DNA from 4 places in the Streptomyces sp. NPDC092952 genome. Region 1 is predicted to be linked to each of the others. Evidence: riboswitches for the same ligand, from Rfam matches in the RefSeq annotation. Region 1 holds a riboswitch; each other region holds the start of a gene.
What was found. Region 1 has a riboswitch for cobalamin ahead of ACIQGQ_RS29620 (ribonucleoside-diphosphate reductase subunit alpha). Riboswitches for the same ligand answer to the same signal wherever they lie in the genome.
Positions count from the first base shown of each region.

Region 1 (7,550 bases):
GGGCACGTCGGCCGGGGAGAACAGCGACCACTCGCCGTCCGCCTCGACCCGGCGCATGAACTCGTCCGGCACCCAGTGCGCCAGGTTCAGGTTGTGCGTGCGCCGCTGGTCCTCGCCCGTGTTGTCGCGGAGCTCCAGGAACTCCTCGATGTCCGCGTGCCAGGTCTCCAGGTAGACGGCGGCGGCGCCCTTGCGGCGGCCCCCCTGGTTGACGGCGGCGACCGAGGCGTCCAGCGTCTTGAGGAACGGCACGATGCCGTTGGAGTGCCCGTTGGTGCCGCGGATCAGCGAACCGCGCGAGCGGATGCGGGAGTACGAGAGGCCGATGCCGCCCGCGTGCTTCGAGAGCCGGGCCACCTGGTGGTAGCGGTCGTAGATCGAGTCCAGCTCGTCCAGCGGCGAGTCCAGCAGATAGCAGGAGGACATCTGCGGGTGCCGGGTACCGGAGTTGAACAGGGTGGGGGAGGAGGGCAGGTAGTCGAGCCGGCTCATCAGCCCGTACAGCGCCGCCACCTCGTCCAGGGCGCGCTGCGACTCGTCCTCGGCGAGCCCGGACGCCACCCGGAGCATGAAGTGCTGCGGGGTCTCGACGACCTGGCGGGTGTGCGGGTGGCGCAGCAGGTAGCGGCTGTGCAGGGTACGCAGCCCGAAGTAGCCGAAGCGGTCGTCCGCGCCGTCGGCGAGCGACTGCCCCACCAGCGCGTCCAGCGCCTCCGCGTGCCGGGCGACGAAGGCGGCGGTGCGGTCCGCGATCAGGCCCTCGCGGTGCCCCACGGCGACCGAGGCGGAGAAGGAGACCGCGCCCTGGCCCGCCGCCTCGTCCGCGATGGCGAGGGTCAGCAGCCGGGCGGCCAGCCGGGAGTACGCGGGGTCCTCGGAGATCAGGCCCGCGGCCGCCTCGGTGGCCAGCGAACGCAGCTCCGCCTCGTCCGCCCGCGCGCTGCGGCCGCGCAGGGCGGCGGCGGCGACCCGGCCGGGGTCGGTGTCGGGCAGATCGGCGGTGAGGGCGGTCAGGGTCCGCAGCAGCGCCGCTCCGGGACCGTCCTGTGCGGCTGCCTCGGACTCGACGGACGCGGCGACTGAAGCCGGATCGGCTGGCGCGATGGTCACGTGTTGCTCTCCCACGCTCGGCTCGGGGCCGGCGGGGGCACGGGGGAAGCCCGCGAAGGACGCACCCGGGCCGGGGCAGCACTCCGCGCGGCGTCCACCGGCCCAACCGCGAGGCCCGGACGTCTGGGCATCCGGTTCGGTCGAGCCGGATGCGCTGTCGGCAGGTCGTCGGACTGGCTCGGAGTGCGCAAAAGCGCACCGGATACACCGTTGCGGGACAGTTCCGGATTCGCACCGGATTCCCCTGCGACGACAGCGAGGACGAGCATACATGTGGGGGCCGCCCGATGAGGCAGCCCCCACATGTTGTGTCGTACGACGCAGGATCGGATCGCTCCCGGAACGGCGGACGGCCCGCCCCCACCCCTCGGGAAGGGGCGGGAGCGGGCCGTGGAAGCCCGGGAACGGGCCCTGCCGGAGGTGTTCCCGGGGCGCCGGGAAGCGGCCCGTCAGTGGCCGCCCGGAGCCCCCGCGGTGGCCGGCGGGAGCTTCGCCCGCACGCCCGGGTCGCCCGCGTCGGCCGTGTAGTCGGCCGGCGAGGTCTCGTCCGTACCGGCGGGCGCCTTCATGGCGTTCAGGACGAAGGTCAGCACCACCGTCACGACCACGTTCAGCACGAACGCGGTGAGGCCGATGTAGCCGATCTCGCCGATGCCGGGGATCTCCGCCGACGAACCGCCGAAGTGCTTCTGGGTCGGCGAGGCGACCCCGTACGCGGCGACCGTCCCGTACACCATGCCGACCGCCCAGCCCGCGAGCAGCGCCCAGCGGTGGAACCAGCGGGTGAACAGCCCGCCGACCAGGGCCGGCATCGTCTGGAGGATCCAGATCCCGCCGAGCAGCTGGAAGTTGATCGCGACGGTCTTGTCCATGGTGAGGACGAAGGCCAGCGCGCCGACCTTGACCAGCAGCGACACCAGCTTGGAGACCTTGGTCTCCTGCTCCGGGGTGGCGTCGGGTTTCAGGAAGTCCTTGTAGATGTTGCGGGTGAAGAGGTTCGCCGCGGCGATCGACATGATCGCGGCGGGCACCAGCGCGCCGATGCCGATCGCGGCGAAGGCCACCCCCGCGAACCAGTCCGGGAACATGTTCTCGAACAGCTGCGGGATGGCCAGCTGCCCGTTGTCCACCTTGATCCCGGCGGCGATCGCCATGAAGCCGAGCAGCGCCAGCAGGCCCAGCATCAGCGAGTACAGCGGCAGGATCGTGGTGTTGCGCCGGATCACGTTGCGGCTGCGGCTGGAGAGCGTCGCCGTGATGGAGTGCGGATACATGAACAGTGCCAGCGCCGAGCCCAGCGCCAGGGTCGCGTACCCCCACTGACCCGCCTCGCCCGGGGCGAGCGCGCCGCGCGGTTTGCCGGTGGCCGGATTGGTCTCGGAGAACGCCTCGCCGGCCTTGGCGAAGATGTCGTGGAAGCCGCCCAGCTTGATCGGGATGTAGATGATCGCCACGGCGATGACCAGGTAGATCAGCCCGTCCTTGACGAACGCGATCAGCGCGGGCGCGCGCAGCCCGGACGAGTAGGTGTACGCGGCGAGCACCGCGAACGCGAGCAGGAGCGGCAGGTCCTTGACGAACCAGTGCGTGTTCTCGCCGCCGCCGACGCCCATCACGTCCAGCACCGCCTGGATGCCGACGAGTTGGAGCGCGATGTACGGCATGGTGGCGAGGATGCCGGTGACGGCGACCGCCAGCGACAGCCCCTTCGAGCCGAACCGCCCGCGGACGAAGTCCGAGGTGGTGACATAGCCGTGCTTGTGCGAGACCGACCACAGCCGGGGCAGGAAGGTGAAGATCAGCGGGTACACCAGGATCGTGTACGGAACGGCGAAGAAGCCCGCCGCGCCCGCCGCGTAGATGGCCGCCGGCACGGCGACGAAGGTGTACGCCGTGTAGAGGTCGCCGCCGAGCAGGAACCAGGTCACCCAGGTGCCGAACGACCGTCCGCCCAGGCCCCATTCGTCGAGGCTGGCCTCGTTCTCGGCCCTGCGCCAGCGGGCGGCCAGGAAGCCCATGACCGTGACGGCCACGAAGAAGAAGATGAAGACGCCGAGCGCGACGCCGTTCACACCGTCCTTCATGCCTGCTCACCCCCCTTGCGGGCGCGCTGGTCGCGCTGCCACAGCTTGTACGCGATCATCGTGAGCGCGGTGGAGATCAGCACCCAGAGCATCTGGTACCAGTAGAAGAACGGGATCCCGATGAAGGTGGGGTCCACCTTCGCGTACGAACCCACCCAGAGCATCGCCACGAACGGCGCGACCAGGCAGAGCGCGACGACCACTCTGACCGGTGTGATGGTGGGCGGTTTTTCCTCTGGTTCCACGGACATGCGGCGACTCCGTCCCCTCGCTGATCACCCTGTAATGCGCAGGAAATCTAGGGGAGGTTCCGGTCACCGTCACCCCCTGTCCGCATTGCGGTCCGACAACGGTCCGACCGGTTGGTACGTATGTGCGAGATCGCGTCATACGTACGGGAGTTGGTCCGTACCAGGGCAGCGGAAAGGCCCCTGCGGAGTGGTGTGCTCCACAGGGGCCCCGGGGGTGGTGGCGGGGGAAGAGGTGGCCGGAAATGGCCTCCCGTCCGCCGGGCTCAGTCGATGGGCCGCTTGAGCCGCGCCACGAACTTGTACCGGTCGCCGCGGTAGACCGAGCGCACCCACTCCACCGGCTCGCCCTGCCCGTCCAGCGAGTGCCGGGAGAGCATCAGCATCGGCAGGCCCACGTCGGTGCCGAGCAGTCCGGCCTCGCGCGGGGTCGCCAGTGAGGTCTCGATGGTCTCCTCGGCCTCGGCCAGCCGTACGTCGTAGACCTCGGCCAGCGCGGTGTAGAGAGAGGTGTACTTCACCAGGGAGCGGCGGAGCGCCGGGAAGCGCTTGGCCGAAAGGTGCGTGGTCTCGATCGCCATCGGCTCGCCGCTGGCCAGTCGGAGCCGCTCGATCCGCAGCACCCGGCCGCCGGCGGTGATGTCGAGCAGCCCGGCGAGGGTGTCGTCGGCCGTCACATAGCCGATGTCCAGCAGCTGGGACGTCGGTTCCAGCCCCTGGGCGCGCATGTCCTCGGTGTACGAGGTGAGCTGGAGGGCCTGCGAGACCTTCGGCTTGGCGACGAAGGTGCCCTTGCCCTGGATGCGCTCCAGCCGGCCCTCGACGACCAGCTCCTGGAGCGCCTGGCGCACGGTGGTGCGCGAGGTGTCGAACTCGGCGGCCAGGGTCCGCTCCGGGGGCACGGGGGTGCCCGGCGGCATGGTGTCCGTCATGTCCAGCAGATGTCGCTTCAGCCGGTAGTACTTCGGGACGCGTGCCGTGCGTGTGGCCGCGCCCGTCTCGTTCTCCGTACTGCCCCCGTCGGCACCCATGGTCCGCCTTCCCGACGCTTGCGTTGCTGCCGTCACCGGCTCCTCCGTCTGTCGCGGCTCACATGGTGGCACGGTCCGGTCACGGCTGGTCGCCCTCCCTTAGGTGTCGGTCCTATAACGGACGCGAGTGCACTTCTTATACACCCTTGACACCCCAAAAGGTCTAGGCCAAGCTCCCGGTACTGGTCTAAACCATTAAAGACCAGGTCCAGCCCCAGCAGTACTCGTCGAATGTCTTCGCGGTGGGCGGGGTTGCAGTATCCCTGAGGAGGGTTTGGCGTGAAGCGCAAGCTCATCGCGGCGATCGGCGTCGCGGGCATGATGATCGGCCTCGCTGCGTGTGGGTCCGACGACGGCGGAGACAGCGGCAAGAAGGCCGGTCCCGACGCCTACAAGGGCCAGACCCTGACCGTCTGGACGATGTCCGGCTCGAACCCCGACGGATGGACCAAGAAGGTCACCGAGGAGTTCGAGAAGAAGACCAAGGCCAAGCTGAAGATCGAAGTCCAGGACTGGAACGGCATCCAGCAGAAGGTCACCACCGCCCTCTCGGAGTCCAACCCGCCGGACGTCCTGGAGATCGGCAACACCCAGACCCCGGCCTACGCCAAGACCGGCGGCCTCGCCGACCTCGGCGACCTCAAGAAGGAGATCGGCTCCGCCTGGGCCGACGGCGTCAACCAGCCCTCCATCTACGACGGCAAGCAGTACGCCCTGCCGTGGTACGTGGGCAACCGCGTCGTCATGTACAACAAGAAGGTCTTCAAGGACGCCGGCATCACCGAGACGCCGAAGACCCGCGCCGACCTCTTCAAGGCCTTCGAGGCCATCGAGAAGAAGGGCGACGCCGAGCCGATCTACCTGCCCGGCCAGAACTGGTACTTCTTCGACGGCCTGCTCGTCGGCAAGGACGTCTCCCCGGTCAAGAAGGAAGGCGACAAGTACGTCTCCAACCTGGCCGACCCCAAGGTCGCCGAGGCCATGGACGTGTACAAGAAGTACCAGTCCTACTCCAAGGCCCCCAAGGACAAGGACGAGGCCACCCCGCAGCAGGCCGAGGTCTTCGCCAAGGGCAAGACCGGCGCCATCATCGCCATGGGCTACGAGGCCGGCACCGCCATCAAGGCCAACCCGAAGCTCAAGGACGACATCGGCTTCTTCACCATCCCCGGTGAGACCGCCGACAAGCCCGAGGGCGTCTTCCTCGGCGGCTCCAACCTCGCCGTGGCCGCGGGCAGCAAGAAGCAGGACCTGGCCAAGGAGTTCCTGAAGATCGCGCTCTCCGAGGAGAACGACGGCGCGCTCATCAAGGAGGCCGGCTGGTCCCCCAAGAACGACGCCATGCAGAAGTACACCGTCGGCCAGCCCGCCGCCGAGGCCGCCGGCCCCGCCGCCGCCAAGTCCGGTGGCACCACGCCGCTGATCCCGGAGTGGGCGCCGGTCGAGAACCCGCCGAACCCGATCAAGACCTACATGACGCTGGTCCTGCAGGGTAAGTCGCCCGCCGACGCCGCCAAGCAGGTCGAGGGCGAGCTCAACAAGCGCCTCAGCCAGCAGCAGTAGTTCGCAGCTAGCGCGTCCCGCGCCGGGGGCGGCGGGTTCCGACCCGCCGCCCCCGGCCGTACGCATCGTTCCGTGTAGGGCTTTGTTGGAAGAGATGGCGAGCATGGCAGTGCAGACCGATCCCTCGGACGTGGCCAAGACGGCCGCGGGCCGCGGCCGGGACGAGATACCACCCGTAGGGCAGCACGGGGGGAAGAAGCGGAGAGTGGGTATCGGCGCCGCGCCGTACCTGCTGATGGTTCCCGCGCTCGCGGTGACGGCGGTCTTCCTCGGGTATCCCCTGGTGAAGAACGCCATGCTGTCGTTCCAGAACCTCAACATGGGACAGCTGATCCAGCATGTCACCGAGTGGAACGGCTTCAAGAACTACCAGGAGATCCTCACCGGTGGGGACTTCTGGACCGTCACCCTCCGCACGATCGTGTTCACCGTCGCCAACGTCGCGCTGATCATGATCCTCGGCACCCTGATCGGCCTGCTCCTCGCCCGTCTGGGCAAGAAGATGCGCCTGGCCCTGATGCTCGGGCTGGTGCTCGCCTGGGCCATGCCGATCGTCGCCTCGTCGACGGTGTACCAGTGGCTGTTCGCCTCGCGCTTCGGGGTCGTCAACTACGTCCTGGACAAGCTCGGCTGGCACGCGATGGCCGACTACAACTGGACCGGATCGCAGTTCTCCACGTTCTTCGTGGTCACCCTGATGATCGTCTGGGGCTCGATCCCGTTCGTGGCGATCAACCTCTACGCCGCGACCACGACCATCCCCAAGGAGCTGTACGAGGCGGCCTCCCTCGACGGCGCCGGCAGCTGGAAGAGCTTCACCTCGGTGACCATGCCGTTCCTGCGGCCCTTCCTCTACGCCACGACCTTCCTCGAGGTCATCTGGGTCTTCAAGGCGTTCCCGCAGATCTACATCATCAACGGCGGCGGCCCCAACCGCCTCACCGAGACCCTGCCGATCTACGCATTCGTCGAAGGTGTCGGCAACCAGCACTACGGCATGGGCGCGGCGATCTCGCTGCTCACCATCCTGATCATGCTGGCGCTGACCGCGTACTACCTCCGCATCGTTCTCAAGCAAGAGGAGGACGAGCTGTGAAGCGCTCACTGTTCGGCCGCATCTGGCCCAACGCCCTCGCCGTCGTCCTCTTCGTCGGGCTGGTCTTCCCCGTCTACTGGATGTTCAGCACGGCCTTCAAGCCGACCGGCGACATCATCACCGAGACCCCGGTCTGGTTCCCCACCGAGATCACCTTCGAGCACTTCAAGACGGCGGTCCAGGCCGACAACTTCCTGACGATGGTCAGGAACTCGCTGGTCGTCACCCTGTGCTCCGTGGGGCTCTCGCTGATCATCGCGCTCTTCGCCTCGTTCGCCCTGGCGCGCATGCGGTTCAAGGGACGCAAGGGCCTGATCGTGACCTTCATGCTGGCGCAGATGGCGCCCTGGGAGGTCATGGTCATCGCGATCTACATCCTGGTCCGCGACGCGGACATGCTCAACAGCCTGGTCCCGCT
Region 1 is NZ_JBIVPT010000016.1:150,588-158,137, reverse strand. Features, by position in the region: gene ACIQGQ_RS29620 (ribonucleoside-diphosphate reductase subunit alpha) at 1-1,110, opposite strand, end outside; cobalamin riboswitch at 1,252-1,396, opposite strand; gene mctP (monocarboxylate uptake permease MctP) at 1,560-3,194, opposite strand; gene ACIQGQ_RS29610 (DUF3311 domain-containing protein) at 3,191-3,445, opposite strand; gene ACIQGQ_RS29605 (GntR family transcriptional regulator) at 3,709-4,473, opposite strand; gene ACIQGQ_RS29600 (extracellular solute-binding protein) at 4,753-6,036, shown strand; gene ACIQGQ_RS29595 (carbohydrate ABC transporter permease) at 6,140-7,132, shown strand; gene ACIQGQ_RS29590 (carbohydrate ABC transporter permease) at 7,129-7,550, shown strand, end outside.

Region 2 (7,550 bases), on a different contig from region 1:
AGGTCCACCCGGGCGATCACCAGGACGTGGTGACCGTCGATCGGGACCTGCCGCGCGTACAGGAGATAGTCGCCGACCGACGTGGTCTGCGACCGCCCCGAGTCTGCCAGCGCCTCGACGCGATCGAGCATGCCCGGGGGTATGTTCCCATCGATCAGGCGGCCGTCGGCATACACCCAGGCGACCTCGTCCAGTGCCTCGCTGCTGTTCTCCGTGAGCACGACACGGCCGCCCTTGGCGGTGACGTTCGCCGCGACCGCCTCGGCGCGGGTACGCGCCAGATCGTGCGCGTCGGCGTCCGTCACCCCGCTCAGCAGGACGTGCGAGACCACGACCAGCACCACGACCACGGCGGTGGCGATCAGCACAGTGAGCGCGACGACCCTGCTCCGGAATCCCGTCACTGCCATCGGTAGCCCACGCCGCGGACGGTCACCAGACGCTCGGCCACACCCAGCCGCCCCAGCTTGGTCCGCAGCCGGCGCACGAAGGAGTCGAGGGTGTTGTCGCTGACCTGCGCTCCGTGCGGCCAGCCGGCGGCGATGAGGGCGTGGCGACGTGCCGCGTCGCCCTGCGAGGCGATCAGCCGGCCCAGCAGCCGGAACTCGGTCGGGGTCAGGCTCTCGCTCACCGAACCGTAGGTCACCACGTGCTTCGCCGGATCGAGGACGACCTCGCGCGGTGCGGGCGCCGCGGTGGCCCGGCGTAGGAGGGCTCGGACCCGGACCAGCAGTTCCGGGATGTCGAAGGGTTTGGTCATGTAGTCGTCGGCTCCGGCCTCGAAGCCACCCACCTTGTGATGCAGGCCATCCAACGCGGTGAGCATCAGGACCGGCACGTCGACACCGCGTGCCCGAAGGGCCAGGCAGACGTCGCGGCCGTCGGCGTCCGGGAGCCCGAGATCCAGGACGACCAGATGGGGCGCCGGTGCGAGCTGCCGCAGCAGGCTGTCGGCCGTGGCGGCGACGGAGACGGTGTGGCCGTCGTACTCCAGGGCGCGCTTGAGGACGCCACGGACCGCCGCGTCGTCCTCGCACACCATGATGAAAGCCACGTGCTGACCCTAGATACTCCCGTCTCGGTTCTCCATCTGCCCTGATCAGCCGCCTGCCGGTCGTGAGGGGCCCTGTCGCCGCACGCCGTGTCCTGCCGAGCGACGGTGCGGCCGAGCCGCAGCAGCGGGGGTTGGTCCGTGGCGACCCACCACAGCTCGAAACCGGTGATGCCCCGGTCGGCGAGCACCAGCATGCCCGGACCGGGCGGTCCAGCAGGCCGGAACCAGGCACCGGCAGTGTCCTCGTCGGCCACCGGTCGGCAGACACGGTCGAACAGTGCCTTCGACGGCTCCGGCCCCTGCCGTGAGCGGGCCCGGCCGACCACCCCGGTCGCCGGTCAGCAGGTGTGGCGGTCGCGGGCGGGCGAGTAGAGGTGGCTGTCGCGGAACTGCTCGGCGCCCAGGGTCCGGCCGACCATGATGACGGCGGTACGGATCACGCCTGCCGCCTTCACCTGTCCGGCGATGTCGTCGAGGGTGCCGCGCAGGACGATCTCGTCCGGGCGGGAGGCCAGCGCGACGACGGCGGCCGGGCAGTCGGCGCCGTAGTGCGGCAGGAGTTCCGCGACGACGCGGTCCACGTACCGGGCGGCGAGGTGCAGCACGATCAGGGCGCCGCTGCGGCCCAGGGTGTCCAGGTCCTCGCCCGGCGGCATGGCGGTCGCCCGGTGGGCGATCCGGGTGAGGATGACGGTCTGGCCGACGGTCGGCACGGTCAGTTCCCGCTTGAGCGACGCGGCGGCGGCGGCGAACGCGGGTACGCCGGGCACCACCTCGTAGGGCACCCCGGCCTCGTCGAGCCTGCGCATCTGCTCGTTGACGGCGCTGAACACGGCGGGGTCGCCTGAGTGCAGCCGGGCCACGTCGTGACCGGCCTCGTGGGCGGCGAGCAGTTCGGCGGTGATCTGGTCGATGTCGAGCTGCGCGGTGTCCACCAGCCGGGCGTCCGGCGGGCAGGTGTCGAGCAGTTCCCTGGGCACCAGGCTGCCCGCGTACAGGCAGACGGCGCAGGAGGCGAGGAGGCGGGCGCCGCGCACGGTGATCAGGTCGGCCGCGCCGGGGCCCGCGCCGATGAAGTGGACGGTCATCTGTGGGTGTCTCCTGAGTGCGGTGCGGATGCGGTCGGGGGTTTGCGCACGGACCACTGGGTGACCGGCATGGCCTGGCGCCAGCCGGTGAAGCCGCCGACCGGCACGGCGTGCGCGACGGAGAGCCGGACCAGTTCGCCGCCGTGGCGGCGGTGCGCCTCGGCGAGCAGGGCCTCGGACTCCAGGGTGACGGTGTTGGCGACGAGCCGCCCGCCGAGCGGCAGCGCCTCCCAGCAGGTGTCGAGCAGACCGGGCCCGGTGAGCCCGCCGCCGATGAACACGGCATCGGGGACCGGCAGTTCGGCCAGCGCCCCGGGGGCGCGGCCGGTGACCACGCGGAGGGCGGGCACGCCGAGGCGGTCGGCGTTGCGGATGATGCGCGCGGCGCGTTCCGGGTCGCGTTCGACGGTGATCGCGCGGCAGGACGGGTGGCTGCGCATCCATTCGACCGCGATCGATCCGGAGCCGCCGCCGATGTCCCAGAGGAGTTCGCCGGGGGCGGGGGCGAGGACGCCGAGGGTCGCGGCCCGGACGTGCCGTTTGGTGAGCTGTCCGTCGTGCTCGTACGCGTCGTCGGGCAGGCCCGGTACGGCGCCCAGGCGGAGGGCGCCGGGGGCGCGGCGGCAGTCGACGGCCACGATGTTCAGCGGGTCGGACGGGGGGTGCGGCCAGTCGTCGGCGGTGCCCTCCAGGCAGTTCTCGGCGGGGCCGCCGAGCTGTTCCAGCACCCGGAGCCGGCTGGGGCCGAAGCCCTGTTCGCGCAGGAGCCGGGCCACGTCGGCGGGGGCGTCGGCGTCCGCGCCGAGGACCAGGACGCGGCGGCCCTCGTGCAGGTGGGCGGCGAGCCGGGCGGTGGGGCGGCCGACCAGGGTGACGGTCTCGGTGTCCTCGACCGGCCAGCCGATGCGGGCGCAGGCGTAGGAGACGGACGAGGGGTGGGGCAGGACGCGCAGCCGGTCGGCGCCGAGCACCTCGGTGAGGGCCCGGCCGATCCCGTAGAACATGGGGTCGCCGCTGGCCAGGACGGCGGTCCGGCTCCCGGCGTGCTCGGCGAGGAGTCCGGGGACGGCGGGGCGCAGCGGCGAGGGCCAGGCGACCCGCCGGCCGGGGCAGGACGGTGGGAGGAGGTCCAGCTGGCGTCCGGCGCCGATGAGGACCTCGGCGCCGGTCAGTGCGGTGCGCGCCGCGTCGGTCAGTCCCGCCCAGCCGTCGGCGCCGATGCCGACGACGGTCACCGGGTCCGGCAGGTCAGCCATGGGACACCTCCTTCAGGTAGGTGGCGAGGGAGGCGACGGCGGCGGGGTTGCGGGGGCTCTCCACCAGGTCGACGTAGTCGAGGACGTAGATGCGGTCGTTCTTGATCGCGGAGACGTTGGCCAGCGGCGGGTAGGACTTCAGGAACTCCTTCTTCTGCTCGGCGCTCCGGTCCCCGTAGTTGTTGATCACGATGACCTCGGGGTCGCGGGCGACGACGGTCTCCCAGCCGACCGTCACCCAGGTGTCCTCGAGGTCCTTCATGACGTGGTCGCCGCCGGCCTTGGTGATGATGTCGTGCGGTCCGGCGAAGGCCCCGGCGGTCAGCGGTTTGTCCCGCCCGTCGTCGTAGAGGAAGACCCGGGGGCGGTCGGAGCCCTTGGGGGCGGTGTCGCGCGCCTGGGCCACCTGCTCGCGGAAGTCGGTGACGAGGGCCTCGGCGCGGTCCTCGACGTCGAAGATCCTGCCCAGGTTGCGCAGGTCGGTGTAGAGCGCGTCGAGCGGGGCCATCACCCCGCGCGCGTTGCCTTGGCCGTTGCGGCAGGACTCGCTGAGCAGGTACGAGTCGACGCCCACGCGCCGGAGTTCGGCGGGGGTGAAGCCGCCCTCCTCGCTGAATCCGTAGTTCCATCCCGCGAAGACGAGATCGGCGCGGGCGTCGAGGACGAGCTCCTTGTTGATGGTCTTCTTCGAGAGCCACGTGGTCTTCCCGTACCCGTCCTTCCAGGGTACGGAGGTGAGGTCGCCCTTGTCGTCGGGCATCACGTAGCCGGCCATGCGGTCCGCCAGGCCGAGCGCGAACATGATCTCGGTGATGCCGACGTCGTTGGTGACGACGCGCCGCGGGGCCTTGTCGTAGGTCTTCTTCTCTCCGCAGTTCTCTACGGTCACCGGGTAGTGGTCCGACGCGGCGCTTGCGCCCTTCTCCTCCTGGGAGGTGGGCAGTTGGGCGCCGCACCCGGTGAGGACCAGAGCGGCGGCGAGGGCGAACGCGGCGGGGCGTGCGGGGTGGGGCATGGCGGTGGTGCGTCCTCAGGAGTCGGTTCGGGCGGGGGCGAGTCGGTCGAAGAGCAGTTGCACGGCGCCGGTCTCCGGATGTGCGACGCGGTGGGCACGTACGCCGAACACATCGGCCAGCAGCTCGGGGGTGAGCACGTCGTGGGGGGCGCCGGACGCGACGATCCGGCCCCCGGAGATGACGTGGAGCAGGTCGCAGTGGAGTGCCGCGAGGTTGAGGTCGTGCAGGGAGGTGAGGACGGTGGGGCCGCTGTCGCGGACCAGCGCCAGGACGTCCAGTTGCTGGGCGATGTCGAGGTGGTTGGTCGGTTCGTCGAGTACGAGGAGCCGGGGCTGCTGGGCCAGGGCGCGGGCGATCAGGACCCGTTGCTTCTCGCCGCCGGAGAGGGTGAGGAAGCCCCGGTCGGCGAGGTGGGCGGCGCCGACCCCGGCCAGTGCCTCGGCGCAGGCCGTCCGGTCCGCCTCGGTGGCCCGGCCCATCGACGACTGGTGCGGGGTGCGTCCCATGGCCACCACCTCGGCCACCGTGAAGTCGAACTCGGAGACGGCCTCCTGGGGAAGGGCGGCCAGCCGGCGGGCGCTCTCGCGCGGGCTCATCGCGTACAGGTCCTCGCCGTCGAGCCGTACGGTGCCCGCGGAGGGGCGCAGCGCCCGGTAGACGCAGCGCAGCAGGGTCGACTTGCCGCTGCCGTTGGGGCCGACCAGGCCGACGAGTTGTCCCGTGCCCGCGCCGAGCGTGGCGTCGGCCACGAGCCGCGCGCCGGCGATCTCGACGGTCAGGGCTTCGATGTCGATCCGCATCAGGCGCCTCCGAAGGTGTAGGTGCGGCGGCGCATCAGCAGCACGAAGCACGGCACGCCGATGGCCGCGGTCAGTACGCCCACCGGCAGTTCGGCGGGGGCGAGGACCACCCGCGAGAGGATGTCCACCCAGATCATCAGGACGGCGCCGACCAGCGGGGCGACGGCGAGCAGCCGCCGGTGGTCGGCGCCGACGAGCATCCGTACGCCGTGCGGCACCATCAGTCCGACGAAGCCGATCGCGCCGCTCACCGCGACCACCGCCCCGGTGACGGCCGCGCAGACCACGAAGAGTTCCTTGCGCAGCCGTCCGGCGTCGACGCCTAGGGCGGCCGCCGTCTCGTCGCCCATGGCGAGGGCGTTCAGCCGGCGGGCGGACCAGGCGAGGTGGGCGATGCCGCAGAGCACGGCTCCGGCGGCGATCGGCACCGAGGCCCAGTTGGCGCCGCCGAGGCTGCCGAGCATCCACATCATCGCGGAGCGGGCGGCCTCGCCGTGTTCGGCCGCGAAGACCATGAAGGTGGTGACGGCGGAGAAGCCGTAGTACATCGCGGTCCCGGTGAGGACGAGCCGCAGCGGGGTGAGGCCGCGTGCGGTGCGGGCGATGGCGTACACCAGCATCATGGCGAGGAGCGCGGCAAGGAACGACGCGGTGGACAGCGCCCAGATGCCCAGGGCGCCGAAGGCACCGAAGATGAGTACGGCGTTGGCGCCGACGGCCGCGCCCGAGGAGATGCCGAGGACGAACGGGTCGGCGAGCGCGTTGCGGACCATGGCCTGCACGGCGATGCCGATGGCGGAGAGCCCGGCGCCGACGACCGCGGCCAGTACGGCGCGCGGGAAGCGCAGCTCCCAGACGATGGTGTACGCCGCGACCTCGTCGGGCGATATTCGGCCGCCGGTCAGCCCGGCCCACAGATGGCTCAGCACCTCGCCCCAGGAGAGCCCGGACGCCCCGATGCCCGCCCCGCAGACCAGCGAGAACAGCAGCGCCACGACAAGAACGGGAACGAGGAGCGCGGGTGACATCCGGCGTGGCGGGGCGGGGCCGGAGGCGGCAGGGGCCGCGCGGGACGGCACGGCGGGGCGACGGTCGAGGGGGATGGCCACGGGCGGTTCGCTTTCGCCTCGGGCCGTGCATCTACGTCATCAACGGAGCGGCCCGGACGCCGCGCGCCCGATGCAGCACCCATCGCAGTCCACGGCGAATTGACAGGAGCCTTCACCGCCACGGGTAATCGGGCTCACGGGGCCCTTTCGGGCACCGTCTACCGTTGCGGGTCAGCGCCGGACTTCGACCGGACTTCCCCCGTGGGGCAGATGCAGCTTAACGCGAACGGTTTGGCGTGTTTCCACCCCGTCCGGGTCCGGGCCGCGCCGCCCCTGTTCCTCCGGTTCGACCGGCGGAGCCGTGGGCGCATCCCCCGGACGGCCGACACGGAGGTCGTCCCGACGGCCGCGCATCACCGACCGGTCCGGCTACCGCCGGGGCCGAGGGCGCGCCGAGCATGGGGGTGCGGGCCCGTACCGTCCGGGCGCCGTCCACGGATTGCGAGGAACCATGCCTTCGACACGACGCACCGCCCTCCTGACCGCCCTGCTCCTCGGACCGGCCCTGCTCGTGACGGCCTGCGCCGGGCCGTCCGGGGACGGCGGCACCGGGCCGACGCCCGGGGCCGCGGACCGGGCCCTGCTCGACGCGGCGCGTTCCGGCGACGCCGACGCGGTGCGCGACGCGATCAGGCGGGGTGCCCGGCTGGAGGTCCGGGACGGGGAGCGCCGCACCCCGCTGCTGCTGGCCTCCACCAACGACCACGTCCGGGCCGCCGAGGTACTGGTCCGCGCCGGTGCCGATCCGGACGCCCTGGACCAGCAGCACGACACCCCGTGGCTGGTGACGGGGGTGACGGGCAGCGCCGCGATGGCCCGTACCCTGGCGGCGGCCGACCCCGACTACACCGTCGTCAACCGGTACGGGGGCACCTCCCTGATCCCGGCGGGGGAGCACGGCCATGTCGACTACGTACGGGAGGTCACCACCAACCCGGACATCGACGTCGACATCGACCACGTCAACGACCTCGGCTGGACGGCCCTGCTGGAGGCCGTCCTCCTCGGCGACGGCGGCAGGGACCATCAGGAGACCGTGCGGCTGCTGCTGGCCGGGGGCGCCGATCCGGGGATCGCCGACAGGTCCGGCACCACCGCGCTCCAGCACGCCCGGCAGCGCGGGTTCGACGAGATCGCCCGGCTGCTGGGCGGCTGACCGGACCTCAGGAGCGGCCGCGGCGGGCGGCGGCCGCCCGGCGGCCCGAGATCAGGTGCCGGCCGGCCAGC
Region 2 is NZ_JBIVPT010000014.1:72,437-79,986, forward strand. Features, by position in the region: gene ACIQGQ_RS27630 (sensor histidine kinase) at 1-410, opposite strand, end outside; gene ACIQGQ_RS27635 (response regulator transcription factor) at 401-1,054, opposite strand; gene cobM (precorrin-4 C(11)-methyltransferase) at 1,393-2,142, opposite strand; gene cbiE (precorrin-6y C5,15-methyltransferase (decarboxylating) subunit CbiE) at 2,139-3,398, opposite strand; gene ACIQGQ_RS27650 (ABC transporter substrate-binding protein) at 3,391-4,413, opposite strand; gene ACIQGQ_RS27655 (ABC transporter ATP-binding protein) at 4,429-5,214, opposite strand; gene ACIQGQ_RS27660 (FecCD family ABC transporter permease) at 5,214-6,323, opposite strand; cobalamin riboswitch at 6,423-6,569, opposite strand; gene ACIQGQ_RS27665 (ankyrin repeat domain-containing protein) at 6,775-7,479, shown strand; gene ACIQGQ_RS27670 (GntR family transcriptional regulator) at 7,487-7,550, opposite strand, start outside.
Region 2: linked by a shared signal. The riboswitch ahead of ACIQGQ_RS27660 (FecCD family ABC transporter permease) and the one ahead of ACIQGQ_RS29620 (ribonucleoside-diphosphate reductase subunit alpha) in region 1 are both predicted to bind cobalamin.

Region 3 (7,550 bases), on a different contig from region 1:
ACGTGGCGAGCCCGGTCGCCACCGCCGCGACGACGAGCAGCGGGCGCCCGCCGGACAGCCCCGAGGTCGCGACGGCCGCAGCGCCCAGCCCGGCACCCGCCGTGATGCCCAGCACTCCCGGCTCGGCCAGTGGATTGCGGACGGAGCTCTGCACGACGCATCCGGCCAGCCCCAGCGCCGCCCCCGCGAGCACCGCGGCGACCACCCTCGGCACCCGGTCGTCGAGCGCCTGGCCGATCAGGTCCGGGGCGGCCCCCCGGGCCCAGAGCGCGAGGTCCCCCGTACGCAGCCAGAGGCTGCCCGCGAGGACCGCGACGAGCACCGCCGCAGCCAGCAGCGCCACCGCCCCGGCCACGACGAGGAGGTACGAGCGGCGCGACCGCGCGGCGACCCGGCCGCCACCCGGCCGCCCGGCCCCGCCGGTGTCGCGCAGCCGGAGCGCGAGGACCACGATCACGACGGCGCCGAGCAGCGCGGTCGGCACCCCGGTCGGAATCGCTGCGGCCTCCCCGGCCCCCTGAACCGCCCGCAGCCCCGCGTCCGCGAGCAGGATCAGCAGGGCGCCGAGCAGCCCGGCGGCGGGCACCAGGAGGAGGTGCCGGCGCAGCCCCCGGACCCGTCCCGCCAGCAGCCGGGCCAGGACGGGCGCGCCGAGCCCGACGAAGGCGATCGGGCCCGCGAGCGTCACCGCCGTACTGGTCAGCAGCACCGCGCAGAGCACGGCGGCCACCCGGGTGGCACGGACCGGCACCCCCAGGGAGGCGGCGGTGTCGTCGCCGAGGCCCAGCACGTCCAGCCTCCGGGAGAGGACCAGGGCGACGCATGCCACCACGGCCAGGAGCGGGAGGGCGCGCACCGACGCGTCGATGTTCAGCTGGGCCAGCGAACCGCTGCCCCAGGCGTAGAGGCCGGTCGTGTTCTTCTGGAACAGGACGAGCAGCATCCCGGTCGCCGAGTCCAGGGCCATCGCCGTCGCCGACCCGGCGAGGACGAGACGGGTGCCCGAGGTGCCCGCGGCCCGGCCGGTGAGCGCCAGCACCAGCGCCGCCGCGAGCAGCCCCCCGGTGAAGGCGACCGCGCCCGACGCCCACAGCGGGACGGCGATGCCGAAGGCCGCGACGGCCGAGAGCGTGAAGTAGGACCCGGCGGTGACCGCGAGGGTGTCCGGGGAGGCGAGCGCGTTGCGCGTGACGGACTGGAGGAGCGCGCCGGCGCAGCCGAGCGCGAAACCCACCGCGACCCCCGCGAGCAGCCGGGGCAGCCGCGAGCCGGTGAAGATCTCCCCGACCCGCGCGCCGTCCGGACCGCCGCGCTCCCCGGCGAGGTGGCGCAGCAGATCCCGGGCGCCCACCCCGGACGTTCCCTGCGTCAGATGCCACAGGCCCACCGCGACGACCGCGACGAGCAGGGCCGCCAGGACGGCCGCCCCGGCCCGGAGTCCGTCCCGGCCGGGAGCCGCCGTATCCGGTGCGCTCACTTCTCGCCGGTGTTCTTGTCGAGCACGTCGACGTACGCGTCGATCGCCTGCGCGCAGGAGCGCGGGCCGCCCGCACCCCAGACCCGGGCCGGGAAGGCGTGCGCCCGGCCCTCCTTCACGGCCGGGATCGACTTCCAGATCGGGTTCTTCTCCAGAGCCGCGACGTAGCCGCCCGCGCCCTCGTCGTTGGCGTAGAAGAGGTTGGCCTTCCCGACCGCGGTCAGTCCCTCGACATCGGTCTGCGCCAGCCCGTACGAGGGGTCGACGCCGCCGTTCCCGTGGGCCTTGTCGACCGCGTCGGTCCACGCGGGGGTCATGCCGAGTTCCTCGCCTATCGCGGTGAACAGGGCGCCCTTGCCGTAGGGGCGGACGGTGAGGTTGCCGCCCTGGAGCCAGCCGTCGAAGAAGAGGAAGTCCTTCGTCGGCAGGTCGGCGTCGGCCACCTTCTGCTTCGCCGTGGCGAGGTGCTCGTCGAACTCCTTCAGCACCTGGTCGGACCGTTCGGTGCGCCCGGTCGCCTTGCCGATCATGCCGAACACGTTCCGCATGTTGCCGATCGGGTCGGCCGGGTCCGCGCCCTTCGTGACCATCACCGGCACGCCGCGCTTCTCCAGCTTCTTGACGATCTCGTCGTCGGCCTTGAACGCCTCGACGACGACGAGGTCGGGCTTGGCCGCGGCGAGGGTGTCCAGGTCGGGTTCCTCGCGGGTGCCGATGTCGGTGACCTTGCCGGGCAGCTTCTCCGCGCTGACCCAGGTGCGGTAGCCCTTGGCGTCGGAGACCGCGACCGGGGTGACGCACAGGGTGAGCGCGTCCTCGATCTGCTGCCACTCCAGGACCGCGATCCGCTCGGCGGGCTTGTCGAGCGTCACCTGACGGCCGACGCCGTCCTTGAACGACACCGGTCCGGTGGACGTGGCCGTCCTGTCGTCGGCGCAGCTCTTCGACCCGGGCGACGTGGCACCGGCGGCCTTGTCCGCCGTGTCGACGCTGGTCGTGCCGCAGGCCGTCGCGGAGAGTGCGACGGCGAGGCCGGTGGCGGCCGATGCCGCCAGGCGACGGGCACGGTTCATGGCAGTTCCTCTTTCGGATGGTTCAGAAGGGCGAGCACGCGAGGTGCTCAAGGTGCTGGGAATGAGGGGTGGTTCAGGTGGTGACGGCGGTGCGGGCGGAGTGCCGCCCGAGCGGGTCGATACGGAGCCGGCCGGTACGCGGTTCCACCGCGACCTCGACGCGGATGTCGTAGACCGCGCCGATGTTCCGCGCGGTGAGGACGTCGACGGGCGCGCCCACCGCGTGCACCCGGCCGGCGCCCATCAGGACGACGGTGTCCGCGACGCGGGAGGCGTGGTCGAGGTCGTGCAGCACGATCCCCACCGCGACGCCGTGCTCCTCGACCAGATCGCGCACCAGGTCGAGCGTCTCGATCTGGTAGCGCAGGTCCAGGTGGTTCGTCGGCTCGTCCAGCAGGACGACCCCGGTGTCCTGGGCCAGGCAGGCCGCGAGCCAGACGCGCTGCATCTCCCCGCCGGAGAGCTCCCCGACCGGGCGCCCGGCCATGTCCCCGACCCCGGTGACGCCCATCGCGCGCCGGACGGCGTCGCGGTCGTCGCCGGCCGGCCCGCCGAAGCCGCGCCGGTAGGGATGGCGCCCGAAGGCCACGACCTCCGCGACCGTCAGCCCCTGCGGGGCGGGCCTCGACTGGGAGAACAGCGTGACCTCCCGCGCGAAGCCACGCGCGCTGAGCAGCGCCGCCGCGCGCTCGGGGGCTCCGTCGCGGCCGCCGAGCGTCACCCGGCCGCCGTCGACCGGGTGGAGCCGGGCGAGCGCCCGCAGCAGTGTCGACTTCCCACTGCCGTTCGGCCCCACCAGCGCGGTGGCGCGCCCCGGTTCCAGGGTCAGTGAGACGCCGTGGACGACCGGCGCCCTGCCGTAACGCAGGACCAGGTCGTGGCCGCCGAGGGGGACCGGCGCCGAACGGGCGGGGGCGTCGGCGGGGCCGGCGGCGCGCGCGGTGATGCGCGCGGCGGTGCGCCGGAAGGAGCGAGTGAGCATCGAGGGATCCGGGTGACTGGAGCGGACAGCGGCAACTAAGGGTTACCTAACTAAGGGAACCCTATCTTCCGCTTGTCGTGGCGGCAATCAGGAGTTCTGGACACCCGATGCGGGATTCCGGACACCGTCCGGGGCGCCACCGGCCCGGCCGGCTCCGACGGCTCCGACGGCTCCGCCCGTTTCGCCGAAGAAGGCGCCCGGGGTCGTGCCCATGACGCGCCGGAAGGCGGCGATGAACGTGCTGGGCTGCGCGTACCCCAGGGAATCGGAGACGTCCCGCACGTCGAGACCTTCGGAGAGCAGGGTCAGTGCGTGATGGGCGCGCAGCATCTGCCGCCACTGCGCGAAGGAGAGCCCGGTCGTCCGGCGGAAGGCGCGGGCGATCGTACGGTCGCTGATCCCCAGCGTCCGCGCCCACCCGTCCAGCGAGCGGGGGTCGGCCGGGTCGTCCAGCAGGGTCTCGGCGATGGGGTCGATCCGGGGGTCGCCGGGCAGTCGCAGGGCGAACTGGCGCTCCGAGGGTCGCAGTACGTCGAAGACGACCGCCTCCGCCCGCGCCCTGGCCCCGGCGTCGAGGTCCGTGCGGGCCAGGTGGGTCAGCAGGGACTCCAGGACCGGCGTCATCGTGATCGCGGTCGGCGAGCCGAACGCGACCGGGGTGCGGTCGGGTGCGAAGAAGGCGCTGTGGAACTCGACGCCCGCCGTGGTCCGCCCGCCGTGCACCACCCCGGCCGGCATCCACAGCCCGTGCCCCTCGGACACGGTGAGGACGCGGTCCTCCACCCGGGACGTCAGTGTTCCCCCGCGCACCCAGACCAGTTCGTGCAGGTCGTGCGCGTGCGGCACCCACTCCGTGGGTACGGACGGGATCTGCGACCCGGCGAGGATCGCGAAGGGGCTCCCCGTGTGCCCGGACGCCACCGCCCGCTCCGGGACTCGCACCACCCGGCGCACCGCGGTGCCCGCCTCGCGCCGCCACATCCCCGCACTTGTGCCATTACGGGATGATCGGGTCATACGGGCGAGTCTATCCGGGCTTCCACCCCCACCGGTCGGGCGGGGGCGAAGGCCCGGACGGACCCGACCCGGGATCAGGAGCCCAGACGCAGGGCGATCGTGTCGCCGACCGCGACGGCGCTCTCGCGCGCCGCCGTGGTGAACGCGGCGCCGTCGACACTCGCCTTCCAGACGGTGGAGCCGCTGTTGGTCCTGCCGTTGAGGGCGGTGATCGGGCCGGTGCCGGTGGCCGGGGTGACGCCGGTGACGCAGCCGGACGGGGCCGCCGCGCCGGCCGCCGCGTCCAGTACCGCGCCGAGTGTGGTCGTGGCGCCGGTCGCGGTGAGCGTGACGGAGCACACCTTCAGCGAGCCGGTGCCGTCGTCCACGGTCAGCGCGAACCTGCTCGCGGTGCCGGAGGACAGCGACGCCTGGCCGACCCACCGGGGCGCGCCGGCGGTCGCCGGAGTGGGCGGTGCGGAGGTGAAGCCGCCGCCGGCCACCGCCCGCAGTCCGTCGATGGAGGCGTACGCCTGCGGGGCGGTGTCGGTGGGCAGGTACCGGAAGCCGCCGCCCGGGTTGAACTGCTGGCCGATCAGGAAGTCGACCGGGGTCCTGCCCTTGGAGGTGAGGAAGTCGCCGGTCTGGGCGTTGATGCCGCAGGCGTTGAGGCCGGAGACGGCCCAGCCGTTGGAGTCGGTGTTGACCCCGTACATGGCGTCGAAGGCGCCGGTGTTGACGACGAGCTTGTTCTTCAGGAACGTCCTGGCCTCGACGATGTCGGGGTCGGTGGCGGGGGCGCCGGAGACGCACAGCGCCGCCATGGCCGCCCCGGTCATGTCGACGTCGCCCTCGGCGGCCAGCTGGGCGGGGTCGCCCTCCGCCTTGCCGAAGTTCCAGCCGCCGTCGTCGTGCTGGTTGGCGCGGATCCGGGTGATCATCGCGTCGCGCAGGGACTGGGGTACGCGTATCCGGTCGGCGGTGGTCCGGGCGCCGTTCAGGGCGAGGGCGGCGAAGACGGTGCCGTTGAAGTTGGCGGACGGCCCGAAGTAGCCGGGCTCGGCGGTCTGCCAGTAGGAGTAGATGTCGGCGACGAGGTTGCGGGAGGCGGAGACCCGGGCGGGATCGATCCCCGCGGCGTACGCGTTCAGCGCGGCGCGCTCGTAGTCGGTGACGACCGGGGAGGCCGAGGGCCAGGAACCGGTGGAGAGCAGGTTCCGGTAGACCGTTCTCGCGTTCTTCGTCGCGTCGCCGCCGGGGATGACGTCCACCGCGGCCGTACCGGCGGCGGCGAACGCGCTGAACGCCCACTCGTTGGAGAGCCCCGACCCGGCGTACGAACCATCCGCCCCCTGGAGGGACTTGAGGTATCCGACACCGTTGGCGGTGGAGGTGGCGATCTGTGCCGGCGTCGAGGTCGCCGCCGCCGGCAGGGCGGTCAGGGCGAAGGCGCCGAGGGCGGCCGCCGCGGTGAACGCGGCGCGGCGGACGGTACTGGTACGGGGCATGGCGTGCTCCAGAGGTGAGGGACGCCGGCCCCGCTCGCCGGTCCCCGCGAGGGGTGCGTACGACGGGGCGTGGCCGCCGTCCGGAACGCGTGGACCGACTTCCAACTAGCCAGTGCCGTATGGGCATTCGGGCTCGGGAAGGCAGTCGCCGCCCCACACCGCTGCGCGTCAGCCCCGGAGTCGCACCGGGTTCCCCCACTCGGCAGGGCCGGACAGTACCGGACGTCCGACCGGCTTGGCCACTGTGCGCAGCGGCGTGAACCCGCATCGTACGGAGCGGTCTTGACGGTCCCCACGAACGCATGCTCCAATCCGGCTGATACGCAAAGCTGTTCCAGGGGAAGCCGGTCGAAGTCCGGCGCTGACCCGCAACCGTAGGCCCGATCCCGGTCGGGCGAGCCGGAGTGCCTGGAGCGTGTTCCACAGCAACGGACGCCGTCGCGGACTACGGCGTGGTGCGACCTGCTCCGCCCTGCGGCTCACCGCCGGGACGGGGCCGCTGCCACGTTCCCCGCCACCCGCTTCGGCCACACAGCGAAGGGGCCGTGATGGGAACCGTGGAGTGCGAGGACACTCACATACGGCGTGCACGACACGTGCGGAGACGGCCGGGCGCCCCGGCCGCCGTGCTGTCCGCGCTGGTCGTCCTGGTCGCGTCCTGCCTCGCGTACCTCCTCACCGGCCTGCCCGCCGCCGCGGCCCCGGTCGGGGACTGCACCGCGACCAGGGGGGCCGTCCTCGCCGTCGACTTCACGCCCTTCGGCGGCAAGGTCGAGCGCGGCTGCGACACCACCCCCACCACCGGCTACGAGCTCTTCCGCGACGCCGGCTTCACCACCACCGGGACCCAGCACGACGGCCCCGGCTTCATCTGCCGTATCGGCCTCGGCACCGGTACGCAGTACCCGACCCCGGACAAGGAGGACTGCGTCCTGACCCCGCAGGCGACCGCCTACTGGTCGTACTGGGTCGCCTCGCCCGGCCAGGACGACTGGACCTACAGCCAGTACGGGGCGATGGACCGCAAGCTCAAGGACGGTGACGTCGACGCCTGGGTGTACGGCGGCACCGACATCGGCGGCACCACTGGCCGGCCCACCTTCAGCCCCGACGACGTCCGCGCCCAGGGCGGCACCTCCCCGAACCCGGGCGGCGGACCCACCGGAGCCCCCGGCCGGGTCGACGTGGCGGGCGCCGCTTCCTGGCTCCAGGACCTGCTGAGCGACGGCGAACGCATCGTCGACGAGGGCACCGGCACCCCGAACTACCTGCTCACCACGGAGACCGCGTACGCCCTGGCCGCCGCCCGCGGCAGGAGCGGTGCCCTCGACAAGGTCGTCGGCTTCCTCGCGGCCCACGTCGACGACTACGTCCTCCCCGGCGGCAGGGACCAGGCCCCGAGCACGGCCGCCGCGGCCCGGCTCGCCCTGCTCGCCGAGTCGACCGAACGCGACCCCCGGGACTTCGGCGGCCGGGACCTGATCGCCGACCTCACCGGCAACGTCTGCCCCGCC
Region 3 is NZ_JBIVPT010000011.1:110,741-118,290, reverse strand. Features, by position in the region: gene ACIQGQ_RS24860 (iron ABC transporter permease) at 1-1,477, opposite strand, end outside; gene ACIQGQ_RS24855 (iron-siderophore ABC transporter substrate-binding protein) at 1,474-2,550, opposite strand; gene ACIQGQ_RS24850 (ABC transporter ATP-binding protein) at 2,624-3,532, opposite strand; gene ACIQGQ_RS24845 (helix-turn-helix domain-containing protein) at 3,620-4,513, opposite strand; gene ACIQGQ_RS24840 (hypothetical protein) at 4,624-6,036, opposite strand; cobalamin riboswitch at 6,158-6,232, opposite strand; cobalamin riboswitch at 6,330-6,467, shown strand; gene ACIQGQ_RS24835 (prenyltransferase/squalene oxidase repeat-containing protein) at 6,585-7,550, shown strand, end outside.
Region 3: linked by a shared signal. The riboswitch ahead of ACIQGQ_RS24835 (prenyltransferase/squalene oxidase repeat-containing protein) and the one ahead of ACIQGQ_RS29620 (ribonucleoside-diphosphate reductase subunit alpha) in region 1 are both predicted to bind cobalamin.

Region 4 (7,550 bases), on a different contig from region 1:
AGCGCGCGTACGGCGGTGCTCTTCGCGGTGCCCTTCTCGCCCCGTACCAGCACCCCGCCGATGGCCGGCGAGACGGAGTTGAGCAACAGGGCGAGCTGCAGGTCCTGCTGCCCGACGACGGCGGTGAACGGGAAATGCGTACTCACTGGGCGGTCCCTCCTGCGTCTTCTGCGGATGTACGGACATGGGGCCGGGCGCCGCCGGGCGCCCCGGGCGGGACGAACGGGAGCCCCGGCGGCGCGCCCGACTCGATGAGCCGGAGCAGCGCGTCGGTGTCGGCGTGCTCCTCGATCAGGTCGCCGAGCCGGTCCAGCTGCTCCTCGCGCAGCGCGCCGAAGGAGGTGTCGGGGGCGGGGACGAAACGCCGGCCCGCGGCCCGTGCCACCTCGGCCAGGAAGCGGCGGCGGAACGCGTCGCTCTCCAGCGAGCCGTGCCAGTGGGTGCCCCACACCGCCCCCACCCGGCAGCCGTCCAGGAACGGCTCGCCGCCGAGCACGTCCGCCACCCCGTGGTGGATCTCGTACCCCTCCACGGGCGCGCCGAGCGCCTCGCCGACCGGCCGGGCCAGGGTCTTCTCCCGGTCGAAGCGGACGCGCACGGGCAGCAGGCCGAGGCCCTCGACCCGGCCGGCCCGGGACTCCACCTCGTCCTCGATGCGCTCGCCCAGCAGCTGGAAGCCGCCGCAGATGCCGAGGACCGGCCGGCCCGCGGCCGCGCGCCGCGCCAGCGCGTCGGCGAGGCCGCGCTCCCGCAGCCAGGCCAGCGCCTTCACCGTGCCCCGGGTGCCGGGCACCACGACCAGGTCGGCGTCGGACAGCTCCTCGGCCCGGTCCACGAACCGGACGACGACCCCGGGCTCGGCGGCCAGCGCGTCCACGTCCGTGAAGTTCGACATCAGCGGCACCGCGCACACCGCGACCCGCAGCACGTCCTCGCCGTGCGGCGGCGCGACGGCCGACTCGCGCACGGCCCCGCGCAGCGAGACCCGCAGCCCGTCCTCCTCGTCGATGCCGAGCCCGTGGGCGAAGGGCAGCACCCCGTACGTCGGCCGCCCGGTCAGCCCGCGCAGCATGTCCAGACCGGGCTCCAGCAGCGACACGTCACCGCGGAACTTGTTCACCAGGTAGCCCGCGACCAGCGCCTGGTCCTCGGGGGCCAGCAGCGCCGTCGTACCGAAGAACGACGCGAAGACGCCGCCCCGGTCGATGTCGCCGACCACCACCACCGGGAAGTCCGCCGCCCGCGCGATGCCCATGTTCACGATGTCGGTGCGCCGCAGGTTGATCTCGGCCGGGCTGCCCGCCCCCTCGCAGATCACCGCGTCGTACGTGGCCCGCAGTTGCTCCAGGCAGTCGGTGACCGTGCCGAACAGGGCCTCCTGGCGGCCGCCGTGGTAGCCGCGCGCGCTCATCTCGCCGACCGGCTTCCCCATCAGGACGACCTGGCTGGAGCGGTCGCCGCCGGGCTTCAGCAGGACCGGGTTCATCAGCGCGGTCGGCTCGACGCGGGCGGCCTGGGCCTGCATGGCCTGGGCGCGCCCGATCTCGGCGCCCTCGCGGGTGACGAACGAGTTCAACGACATGTTCTGCGCCTTGAAGGGCGCGACCTTCACGCCCCGGCGCACCAGCCAGCGGCAGATGCCCGCGGTGACGACGCTCTTGCCCGCGTCCGAGGTGGTTCCGGCGACCAGCAGTCCGCCGCTCATGCGCTCCTCCGTCCGGTACCGGTCCGCCGAGCGGCGATCCGTCGTGCGGCGAGGCCGGCGCCGAGCCGCCCCGCCACGCACACGCCGAGGGCCAGCGCGCCGACCCGCCGCGACAGCCGCACCGCGCGTTCGATGTCCGCGCCCTCCACGGCCCGGCCGCGCTCCCCGTTGAGCACCGGGCGGTGCTCGACCCGGCCGCCGTACGCGAGGGTCCCGCCCAGCCGTACGCCGAGCGCCCCGGCGAACGCGGCCTCCACCGGGCCCGCGTTCGGGCTGGGGTGCTTGGCGGCGTCGGCCCGCCAGGCGTGCAGCGCGTCCCGGGGGCGTCCCCCGGCGGCCACCGCGAGCAGGGCGGTGAGCCGGGCGCCGGGCCAGCCCGCGAGGTCGTCGAGGCGGGCCGAGGCCCAGCCGTAGCGGCGCAGCCGCGGCGACCTGTGGCCGACCATGGCGTCGAGGGTGTTGACGGCCCGGAACCCGGCCAGCCCGGGGACCCCGCCCACCGCTCCCCACACCAGGGCGCCGACCACGGCGTCCGAGGTGTTCTCCGCCACGGACTCCACCACGGCGCGGGCGATCCGCGGCCCGTCCAGGGACTGCGGGTCGCGCCCGCACAGATGCGGCAGCCGCTCCCGGGCCAGGGCGATGTCACCGGCCTCCAGCGCGCCGCCGATGGCCCGCGCCTCCCGGCCCAGGGAGGTGCCGCCGACGACGGACCAGGTGGTGGCGGCGGTCAGCGCCACGGAGGCGGCGGGGCTGCGGCGTACCGCGCGGGCGGCCAGCGCACCGCCGCCCACGGCGGCTCCGGCGCAGATCAGGGTGTGCAGCGCGCCCCAGCCGCGGTGGTCGTGCCACAGGCGGCGCTCGACGCCCGCCGCGGCCCGCCCGAAGGCGGCGACCGGGTGGCCCCTGCGGGGGTCACCGAGCAGCAGGTCGCCGAGGAGACCGGCGGTGGCGCCGTACGCGAAGATGCGGTCGGCTCGCACGGCTCAGCCGGCCGTCGCGCCGCGGCGGACTCTCGTACGGAAGGCATCGGGGCCTGGGACGGCGGGCGCACGGCGGCCGGGCATGGCGATATGTCCTCACTCAGGGTCCGCGCCCTGGTTCGACGTGACCGGCGACGAGAGTCTCCTGGCTCCCGGATCCGCGGGGCCCCCGGCCTTCCAGCCCGCTCGCGCGCGCCGTGACGTCCGGTGTGGGGGACCGCTCCCCGGTGACAGTGGCGGGACCGCGCCGGATTCGCACCGGCTTCCTCTGCTGTCGCCGTAATTGGCTCCGGCAGTCCACCATGCCCCGCGAAGGCCCGTCAACCTGCCGTTGACCTGCGGCGGGGCAGTGTGCTGAGACGCACATCGGGCCGGACACCCGGGGGTGTCCGGCCCGATGCGGGGCGCGCGGGGCGGGTCAGGCGACGATCAGGAAGATGCCGTACCCGACGGCCGCCGCGCAGAGCGCGAAGCAGGCGTACGCGCCGGCGCGGGCCAGCAGCGGCGAGCCGCCGGAGCCGCCCTGCGCCGCCGGTTCGGCCTGCTTGGAGAGGCCGACGATGCCCAGGGTGAAGAGGCCCACCAGCGCGACGGTGACCACGAGGGAGACACCGAAGACGGAGCCGAGGGCTGCCCAGTCGATTTTCATGCTGATTCCTTAGACGGTCGGTGCGGGACCGGTCAGACGGCGGCGGGCTGCGCCGGGTCCTGAGGGGCCTTGGGCGTGACCGGGACGGCGGTCACGACGACCGCGGCCGGGGCGGCGGCCTGGGCCGCGGTGGTGGGCGGCGGGCTGACGGCGGCGATGGCCGTGGTGACGACACCGGCGGGCTCGGCGGGGACCGGGGCCGGGGCCTCGGCGCCCGCCGGGGCGACGTCGTCGTGGCCGACCGGCTTGCGGCGGGAGAGCAGCCAGATCGAGCCGGAGCCCAGGATCAGCAGGGCCGCGACGACGACGACGCCCCAGGTGCCCTGCTTGGTGAGCAGCTCCGCGCCCGCGCCGACCAGACCGGCGGCCGGCAGGGTCAGGCCCCAGGCGACGAACATCCGGGTGGCGGTGGACCAGCGGACCACACCGCCCTGGCGGCCGAGGCCCGCGCCCATCACGGCGCCGGAGCACGACTGCGTGGTGGAGAGCGAGAAGCCGAGGTGCGAGGAGGCCAGGATGACCGTGGCCGCGCTGGTCTGGGCGGCGAAGCCCTGCGGCGGCTTGAGGTCGGTGAGGCCGCTGCCCATGGTGCGGATGATGCGCCAGCCGCCCAGGTAGGTGCCGAGCGCGATGGCCAGACCGGCGGAGACGATCACCCAGACCGGCGGGTTGGCCCCGGGGTGCAGGACCCCGCCGGTGACCAGGGCCAGCGTGATGATGCCCATGGTCTTCTGCGCGTCGTTGGTGCCGTGGGCGAGGGAGACCAGCCCGGCCGAGGCGATCTGGCCGGCCCGGTAGCCCTTGGCGGTGGCCTTCTCCTGGGCCTCGTCGCGGATCTTCCCGCCGATCCGGTACGTCAGCCGGGTGGCCAGCAGCGCGGCGAGACCGGCGACGATCGGGGCGGCGACCGCGGGGAGCAGCACCTTGGTGACGACGGTGCCGCCGTTGACCGACGACCAGCCCGCCGACATCACGGCCGCGCCGATCAGGCCGCCGAACAGGGCGTGCGACGAGCTGGAGGGCAGCCCGACCAGCCAGGTCAGCAGATTCCACAGGATGGCGCCGACGAGTGCCGCGAAGATCACTTCTGTGCGCAACCCGTCCTCGTTGACGATCCCGCCGGAGATCGTCTTGGCGACCTCCACCGACAGGAACGCGCCGACGAGATTGAGAACGGCGGACATGGCCACCGCGGTCTTCGGTCTGAGTGCACCGGTCGAGATGGTGGTCGCCATCGCGTTCGCGGTGTCGTGGAAACCGTTCGTGAAATCGAACACTAGAGCTGTCACGATCACAATCGCGAGGAGCAGCGTGATGTGTTCCATTTACCCAGGCAATCGTTCGACGTCATTGGCATGTGGACCGTAGGCAACCTGGGTAAACGGAAGATGAACTGGGGAGGGCACTGTGGTGACTCCAACCGGAGTCACAGCGTTCCGTTTCTGCTCGGGGCGCGTTCCCCCGGAAGAGTGGAAGGCCTCGGTCCGCCCGGCCGTGTACCCATCGCTCCCCAGGGCTGACAGGATCTGCACATGAGCGATCAGCTTCGGCGCATGAGCGATCAGCAACGCGACGCGATCGGACAGGCCTGGGACGGGGTCGTCGCCACCGCGCGGCGGACGGCGGTCGAAGGGCTCGTCGTCGGGACGTCGGGGAACGTGTCGGCCCGGGTCGGCTCCACCATCCTGGTCACCCCCAGCGGAGTGCCCTACGACCGGCTGCGCCCCGAGGACGCCGTGGGCGTCGATCCGGAAGGCAACCGCCTCTTCGGCGACCTGGTCCCGACCAGCGAACTCCCGCTCCACCTCGCCGTCTACCGGAACACGGACGCCGCCGCCGTCGTCCACACCCACGCGGTGCACGCCACGGCCGTCTCCACCCTCGTCGCCGAGATCCCCCCGGTCCACTACGCCGCCGCCATGCTCGGCGGCCCCGTCCGCGTCGCCGCCTACGCCCGCTACGGCACCCCCGAACTGGCCGAGTACATGCTCACCGCGCTCCGGGACCGCACCGGCTGCCTGCTCCGCAACCACGGCACCGTCACCTACGGGGCCACCCTGGACCAGGCGTACGACCGGACCGCCCAGCTCGAATGGCTCTGCCGCCTCTGGCTCGCCGCGAGCTCCGTCCCCGGACACACCCCGAGCCTGCTCACCCCGGACCAGCTGGACGAGGTGGGCGAGGCGCTCAAGGGATACGGACAGCCGGGCTGACCCGACCGGCCCAGCGCACGGCCCCGTCCGCTGGCAGCGCGCCCCCGCCGCCACGAGACTGGGGCCGTGCGCCCGGCAACGATCACGGCAGCAGCCGTCACCACGGTCCTCGGCGCCGGCGCGGCGGCGGTCGCGGCCGGCCGGTACGCCAGCGACGTCGCCCTGCGGGCCCCCGCGGGGCGCCCGCTCCCCGCCGACCGCCGGCTCACCGTCCACGCCACGGCGGCCGGCCAGGTCACCCTCACCCGCTCCTTCACCGCCCTGCGCCCCGGCACGTACGGACTGGTCGGGGACGACGTCCACGCCGTGGTCGGGCCGGTGATCGAGAACGCCCACTCCGCCCCCGACACCGTCGTCCGCCGGCTGGAACGCGTGGACCGGGGCACCCTGGAGCCCGGCGACAAGGTCCGGGTGACCCCGCAGCTGTTCAGCGGCGACCCCTCCCGCGCCCTCGGCCTCGCGTACGAGGAGGTCGAGATCCCCGGCGAACTCGGCGCCCTGCCCGCCTGGTTCCTGCCCGGCCCCCGCGACACCTGGGTCATCACCGTGCACGGCCTCGGCACCACCCGGGAACACCCCATGAAACTCATGGGCTTCCTGAACGGGCTGCGGCTGCCCGTGCTCGACCTCGCCTACCGCGGCGACGCCGGGGCCCCGCGCTCGCCCGACGGCCTGGTCCACCTCGGCGAATCCGAATGGCGCGACCTGGACGCGGCGATCCGCTTCGCCGTGCGCCGCGGCGCCCGCGACGTCGTCCTGCACGGCTGGTCCACCGGCGCCTCGATGGCGCTGCACGCGGCCGTCGACTCCGCCCTGCGCGACCGGATCTCCGGGCTCGTCCTGGACTCCCCGGTCCTGGACTGGACCGCCACCCTGCGCGCCCTGGCCGTCGCCCGCGGCGTCCCGGCCTTCCTGCTGCCGCTCGCGCAGCGCGCCGCCGAGGGCCAGACCGGGCTGCACGGCGGCCGGCTGCTGGACGAGTCCGTCGCCCGGTCCCTGCGCGCCCCCACCCTGGTCTTCCACGGCCCGGACGACCAGCTCGCCCCCTGGCGGCCGACCCGCGACCTCGCCGCCCGCCGCCCCGACCTGATCGCCCTGCACACCGTCCCGCAGGCACCGCACGCGGCGATGTGGAACGCCGACCCGGCCCGCTACGAGGAGACCCTGCGCCGCTTCCTGGTCCCCCTGATGTGACCCGGCCGGGGAGGGCGGCCCGCCCTCCCCGCGCACCGGCCCCGGACGGGGGCTTCCGGTCCGCCCGGCGCGAGATCCGTCAGGCGCCCCCGGACCCCCTCGATGTGACCGGATGGGAGGGGGAAAACCCCTCATTGTCCCAGGCCCGGACCGGGATCGCCGCCCCGGGAATTCGGGTTCCGTTTGGGCTTTCGGGCCGTCAGGGGCAAGACTGCTCCCCGTGACGTCCCGTAACCCGCGCGACTCCAGGCTGCGACTTGTCCGCCCGCGACCCCTTGCCACCGCCCGCAAGGCCGTGACCACCCGGCGCACCAGGCCGGCCCCCCGCCCGCCCGAGGGCACCCCACCCCGGTCGGAACTGGCCCGCCAGGCCAGGGCCGCCCTCGCCGACGCCGTACGGATCGCCCGGTGGGCCGCCGACGGCGCGACCCCCGGCGCGCCACCGCTGGCCGCCCAGGCGCTCCAACGCGCCGCCGCCGCCCTCGAACTGTCCCCGGCACAGGTGCGCTCCGGCTGGGACCGGGCCAGGCTCGCCGGCCTGGTCGAACTGCACGGCGACACCGCACGCCCCGGCTGGCGGCTGCGCGCCTGGGACCGCGACGACTCCGCCGTGCTCCGCGGCTGGGTGGCGCTCTTCGACGCCTGGTCGCTCGTCCATCCGGCGCCCGCGGGCCTGGAGTCCACGGCCGCCGCCGAGGCCGTCGAGGCGGTGCCCCAGGTCCTCTCCCTCCTCCAGCTCTCGGCGGGCCCGGTCACCGTCCCCGCCCTGCTGGACCTGCTCGCCCAGCGCGTCGCCGAACTCCGCG
Region 4 is NZ_JBIVPT010000005.1:527,356-534,905, forward strand. Features, by position in the region: gene ACIQGQ_RS16380 (putative cobaltochelatase) at 1-146, opposite strand, end outside; gene ACIQGQ_RS16385 (cobyric acid synthase) at 143-1,705, opposite strand; gene ACIQGQ_RS16390 (cobalamin biosynthesis protein) at 1,702-2,688, opposite strand; cobalamin riboswitch at 2,827-2,958, opposite strand; gene ACIQGQ_RS16395 (hypothetical protein) at 3,107-3,337, opposite strand; gene ACIQGQ_RS16400 (anion permease) at 3,370-4,662, opposite strand; gene ACIQGQ_RS16405 (class II aldolase/adducin family protein) at 4,891-5,550, shown strand; gene ACIQGQ_RS16410 (alpha/beta hydrolase) at 5,617-6,744, shown strand; gene ACIQGQ_RS16415 (hypothetical protein) at 7,040-7,550, shown strand, end outside.
Region 4: linked by a shared signal. The riboswitch ahead of ACIQGQ_RS16390 (cobalamin biosynthesis protein) and the one ahead of ACIQGQ_RS29620 (ribonucleoside-diphosphate reductase subunit alpha) in region 1 are both predicted to bind cobalamin.